Regions from separate parts of the Pseudomonas sp. GW821-FHT02C04 genome, predicted to be linked through region 2. Evidence: predicted binding sites of a transcription regulator. Region 2 holds the regulator's gene; the other holds the start of a gene.
What was found. Region 2 encodes FliA, which starts transcription of late flagellar genes. Its sites were predicted from a motif close to CTAAAGTTTNNNNNNNNNNNGCCGNTAA; they were not measured.
Positions count from the first base shown of each region.

Region 1 (3,205 bases), on a different contig from region 2:
GGCGATGGTGCGGATCGACATGTCCGAGTTCATGGAGAAACATTCCGTGGCGCGGCTGATCGGTGCGCCACCAGGCTACGTGGGTTATGAAGAGGGCGGTTACCTGACCGAAGCGGTACGGCGCAAGCCTTACTCGGTGATCTTGCTGGACGAAGTCGAGAAGGCGCACCCGGATGTGTTCAACATCCTGCTGCAAGTGCTGGAGGATGGTCGTCTGACCGACAGCCACGGCCGTACGGTGGATTTCCGCAATACCGTGATCGTCATGACCTCCAACCTGGGTTCGATGCAGATTCAGGAACTGGTCGGTGACCGTGAGGCGCAACGTGCAGCGGTGATGGATGCGATTTCCACCCACTTCCGTCCTGAGTTCATCAACCGGGTCGACGAAGTGGTGATCTTCGAGCCATTGGCGCGGGATCAGATCGCGGGCATTACCGAGATCCAGCTGGGTCGTCTGCGCAGTCGTCTGGCCGAGCGCGAGCTGAAGCTGGAACTGAGCCCGGAGGCGATGGACAAGCTGATTGCCGTCGGCTACGACCCGGTCTATGGCGCGCGGCCGCTGAAACGGGCGATCCAGCGCTGGATCGAGAACCCGCTGGCGCAGTTGATCCTGTCGGGACGCTTCCTGCCGGGAGAGACCGCGACCGGTGTCGTAGAGAACGACGAGATCACGTTCAACTGACACCTGAAGGTGGTGAAGTAAGGAAGGCCTCGCACTGCGAGGCCTTTTTTTTCGTTAGGCTGTTGAACTCAAAGGAAAAGGCTTGTAAAGTGCGCCCCGCAGTCAGTCACCAACACGGTTTCAGCTCACTGGGCAGAAATCTGAAATAAGTTGCAAATCATTAACTTGAAAGCAATTTAGGGGGTTGACAGAGGTGTTCTAGGTTGTAGAATAGCGCGCCTCAGACACGCGAACGCAGCGATGCGAAAACGGTGTCGAGAAGCTGCAAGTTTCACCGTAGTAAATTGAAATATGTAGTTCCGTGATAGCTCAGTCGGTAGAGCAAATGACTGTTAATCATTGGGTCCCAGGTTCGAGTCCTGGTCACGGAGCCAATTTCAAGCCGGGGTATAGCGCAGTCCGGTAGCGCGCCTGCTTTGGGAGCAGGATGTCAGGAGTTCGAATCCCCTTACCCCGACCATTTTTGGGTCGTTAGCTCAGTTGGTAGAGCAGTTGGCTTTTAACCAATTGGTCGTAGGTTCGAATCCCACACGACCCACCATTTTTGAAACCAGTTAACGCTGGGATCGAATCTTAAGATCAGAGGCCAAAAGCGCTGATCGAAGAAGGCGATCTTTGAAAGGTCGCCTTTTTTTTACCGGGGTATAGCGCAGTCCGGTAGCGCGCCTGCTTTGGGAGCAGGATGTCAGGAGTTCGAATCCCCTTACCCCGACCATATTAAAAATCCTCGTATCGAAAGATACGGGGATTTTTTTTGCCCTCCAGAAATGTTTCATTCAAGTCATCGTACAACTAGCCGATAGCCCGCTAACGAGAGGGGGCTGCCGTCGATCGCCCCTTGAATCCGGCCAATACAAGAAAAAGGGCGTTCGTCATGTTGCTTCGTCAGTTGAATATTGCTCCCCGTGCCGCCCTGGGCTTTGCCCTGATCGCTGTACTGGTGGCGTTGCTCGGCGTGTTTGCCCTTGGGCAGATGTCGAGCATCCGCGAGAGCGAGGTCGCGGTGGAGAATCAGTGGCTGCCGAGCATCCGCGGTGGTGACGAGATCCGCGAGATCATGCTGCGCATCCGCACCATCTCCCTGCGCATGGCGCTGGATCAGGATCCGAGCAACGTCGCCACCTACCGCAGCCAGATGGACACCCGCGACAAGGAGCTGAGCGAGAAAATCGCCGCGTACGACCGACTGGTCACCACCCCGGAAGGGCAGCAGTTGTACGATCAGTTCAAGAAAACTTTCGCGGCCTACCGTGCCGGCATCGCTCAATCGTTCGCACTGGCCGAGCAAGGCAAGCGTGACGAGCTGACCAAGCTGCTATTGGTCGACATGAAAACCGTGGTCGATGGCTCCGGCAAACAACTCAATGACCTGGCGGATCTGTTCGCCAAACAGGTCGCCGCCGAAAGCCGCAACTCCGCCGCGCACTACGAAACCTCACGCACCATCGTCAGCCTGTTCATCGCGCTGGCAGCATTGGCGACCGTGGCCCTGGCGATGCTCCTGACGCGCAGCATCGTTCGCCCCTTGAGCGCGGCAGTTGATGCTGCAGAAAACGTCGCCAGAGGCGATCTGACGCGGCCGATCGAGACCGATGGCAATGATGAGGTCAGCCGCTTGCTCAAGGCGCTGGCGACCATGCAACAGAACCTGCGCGAAACCCTGCAAGGCATCAACGGTTCTGCCACGCAACTGGCGACCGCCGCCGACGAGCTCAACGCCGTTACGCTCGACAGCACCCAAGGCCTGCAACAACAGAACAACGAAATTGAACAGGCCGCCACCGCCGTCAACGAGATGACCACCGCGGTCGAAGAGGTCGCACGCAATGCGGTGTCGACTTCTGATGCGACGCGCCAGTCCAGTGAATCGGCGCATCTGGGGCAAGAGCGCGTCAGTGAAACCGCCAGCGCCATCAATGCACTGGCCAGTGAGGTGCAACATACCGGCGAGCTGGTGCAATCACTGGCCAATCAGTCGCAAGACATCGGCAAGGTGTTGGATGTGATTCGGGCGATCGCCGAGCAGACCAACCTGCTGGCGCTCAACGCCGCCATCGAAGCAGCGCGGGCCGGGGAGAGCGGACGCGGGTTCGCGGTGGTTGCTGACGAGGTCCGCGCGCTGGCCTATCGCACGCAACAATCGACCCAGGAAATCGAGCAGATGGTGCAAGGCATGCGCAACGGTTCAAGCCTGGCGCTGGAGTCGATGCAGGCCAGCGCCTCACGTGCGTCCACCACGTTGGTGCTGGCCGAGCGGGCCGGTGAGGCGCTGCAAACCATCACCGCATCGGTGCATGAGATCCACGAACGCAATCTGGTGATCGCCAGCGCCGCCGAAGAGCAGGCGCAAGTCGCGCGGGAAGTGGATCGCAACCTGGTGAACATCCGTGACTTGTCGGTGCGTTCGGCGGCCGGCGCCGATCAGACCAGCGCTTCCAGCCATGAGTTGTCGAAACTCGCCAATGCATTGCAGGGCATGGTGCGACGCTTTCAGCTGTAATTTCTGCAGACGTAAAAAAG
Region 1 is NZ_JBWKVT010000007.1:273,689-276,893, forward strand. It holds gene clpB (ATP-dependent chaperone ClpB) at 1-685, shown strand, start outside; tRNA gene AC07VV_RS24160 (tRNA-Asn) at 984-1,059, shown strand; tRNA gene AC07VV_RS24165 (tRNA-Pro) at 1,069-1,145, shown strand; tRNA gene AC07VV_RS24170 (tRNA-Lys) at 1,151-1,226, shown strand; tRNA gene AC07VV_RS24175 (tRNA-Pro) at 1,324-1,400, shown strand; gene AC07VV_RS24180 (methyl-accepting chemotaxis protein) at 1,560-3,185, shown strand.
Region 1: AC07VV_RS24180 (methyl-accepting chemotaxis protein) is a predicted target of FliA. The motif match lies at 1,461-1,488, and genes of this name have one in related genera.

Region 2 (3,205 bases):
ACTGTGCAGTTCGCGTGTGAGCTTGCCCACTTCCTGGTACAGGCCACGGTCACGGGTCTGATTGAGCTCATGGATCAGTTGCACGGCGTCGCCGAACCTGCCCTTTTCAAGGCTTTCGACCAGTTCGACCGCGTGTTTTTTCAGAGTCGACTCGAAGTCGCCCTGTGAAGATTCGTTATGCTCCATAGCTCCCCCGCGCGTCATCAGCCGATGCGTTCGAAAATCTTCTCGATTTTTTCTTTCAGCGCCTGAGCCGTGAAAGGTTTGACCACGTAGCCGTTAACGCCGGCCTGGGCCGCTTCGATGATCTGCTCGCGCTTGGCTTCAGCAGTCACCATCAGCACTGGCAGGTGCTTGAGTTTTTCATCGGCGCGCACGTGACGCAGCAGGTCGATACCGGTCATGCCAGGCATGTTCCAGTCGGTCACCAGAAAGTCGATGCTGCCGCTGTTGAGCACCGGAATGGCAGTGGTGCCATCGTCGGCTTCAACGGTGTTGGTGAACCCGAGATCACGCAACAGGTTCTTGATGATCCGCCGCATCGTTGAGAAGTCATCAACGATGAGGATTTTCATGTCTTTGTTCAATTCGACCTCCAAGCAGTCTTAAACGCGCCCAGCACCTGGACGCGCCATTTCAATCAATCCGGCAAAGCACTCGATGACTGTCTGGAGCACAACAGAGCAAGACCGGTGCCGTTCACCACCGCACCAGCCTCGTTCGCAGCGTCCCCACACTGCCCTCAGCGCGCTCGCCACTCCCCCAAACGCCCCCGCAAACGGGCCGCGCACTGGCTGTGTAACTGGCTGACCCGCGATTCACTGACGCCAAGGACTTCACCGATTTCCTTGAGGTTCAGCTCTTCGTCGTAGTACAGCGCCAACACCAGTCGCTCACGCTCCGGCAAATTGGCAATCGCGTCCGCCAACGCAGCCTGGAAGCGCTCATCTTCCAGATCGCGCGACGGCTCAAGATGAGCACTTGCGCCATCCTCGTGCAGCCCTTCGTGTTCGCCGTCCTGCAACAGGTCGTCGAAACTGAACAGTCGGCTGCCCAGGGTGTCGTTCAAAATCCCGTAGTAATCGTCGAGACTCAATTGGAGTTCGGCCGCAACCTCGTGATCTTTAGCGTCACGGCCGGTTTTAGCTTCAATCGAGCGAATCGCGTCGCTGACCATACGGGTGTTGCGGTGAACCGAGCGCGGTGCCCAGTCCCCCTTGCGTACTTCATCGAGCATGGCGCCGCGGATCCGGATGCCCGCGTACGTTTCGAAACTGGCGCCTTTGCTGGCGTCGTATTTGGTCGAGACTTCGAGCAGGCCGATCATCCCGGCCTGGATCAGGTCTTCGACCTGCACACTGGCCGGCAATCGCGCCAGCAAGTGGTAAGCAATGCGTTTGACCAGTGGCGCGTAACGCTCGATCAGCTCGTACTGCGCGTCACGTGCCGACTTCTTGTAGAAATTCATACCGCTGGCGGTCATAGCACAGGTCCTGCCGTTTGCTGCACGAGGCGCTCGACGAAAAATTCGAGGTGGCCGCGCGGGTTGGCGGGCAGCGGCCAGGTGTCGACCTTCTGTGCGATCGCCTTGAACGCCAGTGCGCACTTGGAACGCGGGAAGGCTTCATAGACCGCACGCTGCTTCTGCACCGCCTTGCGCACGCTTTCGTCGTAAGGCACCGCGCCGACGTATTGTAGGGCGACGTCGAGGAAGCGATCCGTGACCTTGGTCAACTTGGCGAACAGATTGCGACCTTCCTGCGGGCTCTGGGCCATGTTGGCCAGGACGCGGAAGCGGTTCATGCCGTAATCGCGGTTCAGCAGTTTGATCAGCGCGTAGGCGTCGGTGATCGAGGTCGGCTCGTCACAGACCACCAGCAACACTTCTTGCGCCGCGCGAACGAAACTGACTACCGAGTCACCAATACCCGCAGCGGTGTCGATCACCAGTACGTCGAGATTGTCGCCGATGTCGCTGAACGCCTGAATCAGACCGGCATGCTGGGCCGGGCTCAGGTGAACCATGCTCTGGGTGCCGGAAGCGGCCGGCACGATGCGGATCCCGCCGGGGCCTTGCAACAGCACGTCGCGCAGCTCGCAGCGGCCCTCGATCACATCGGCCAGGGTACGTTTGGGCGTGAGGCCCAGCAGAACGTCGACGTTCGCCAGACCCAGGTCGGCGTCCAGCAGCATGACCCGACGGCCAAGCTCTGCCAGCGCCAGGGACAAGTTCACTGACACGTTAGTCTTGCCGACGCCACCTTTGCCGCCGGTCACCGCGATCACCTGTACGGGATGCATGCTGCCCATGTTATTTCTTTACCTTGTCTTGCATAGACGGAGGCCACATTACTGGCTGCGCGTTCACAACCGGAACAATGCATGGCAGACCATCGATGTAGGTACAAAAACTGTTCATTACCTCAGCCAACCTGCTTGGTGGGACTGTGGTAGATATCAGCGAACATGTCAGCCATGGCTTCTTCGCTGGGTTCTTCCTGCATTTGCACGCTGACGGCGCGGCTGACCAATTGATGACGGCGCGGCAGATGCAGATCATCCGGAATCCGTGGGCCGTCGGTCAGGTAGGCGACCGGCAGTTCATGACTGATCGCCAGGCTCAGCACTTCGCCAAGGCTGGCCGTCTCATCCAGTTTAGTCAGGATGCACCCGGCGAGCCCGCAACGCTTGTAACTGTGATAAGCGGCGGTTAGAACCTGTTTCTGGCTGGTGGTTGCCAGTACCAGATAATTTTTCGACCGAATGCCACGACTGGCCAGACTTTCCAGCTGCATGCGCAGTGCCGGATCGCTGGCCTGCAGGCCGGCGGTATCGATCAGCACCACGCGTTTGCGCAGCAGTGGATCCAGCGCCTGCACCAGGGACTGGCCCGGATCGACGTGGGTCACCGATACATTGAGGATCCGGCCCAGGGTTTTCAACTGTTCCTGAGCACCGATGCGGAAGCTGTCCATGCTCACCAGCGCAATGTTCTGCGCGCCGTACTTGAGCACGTAACGGGCGGCCAGTTTGGCCAGGGTGGTGGTCTTGCCCATGCCGGCCGGGCCGACCATGGCAATGATCCCGCCCTCTTCCAGCGGCTCGACTTCCGGCGTGGCGATCATCCGCGCCAGGTGCGCCAGCAACATGCGCCAGGCCTGACGAGGTTCTTCGATATCGCTGGTCAGCGCCAGCAGGTCGCGCG
Region 2 is NZ_JBWKVT010000003.1:124,272-127,476, forward strand. It holds gene AC07VV_RS12495 (protein phosphatase CheZ) at 1-186, opposite strand, end outside; gene AC07VV_RS12500 (chemotaxis response regulator CheY) at 204-575, opposite strand; gene fliA (RNA polymerase sigma factor FliA) at 743-1,483, opposite strand; gene fleN (flagellar synthesis regulator FleN) at 1,480-2,310, opposite strand; gene flhF (flagellar biosynthesis GTPase FlhF) at 2,424-3,205, opposite strand, start outside.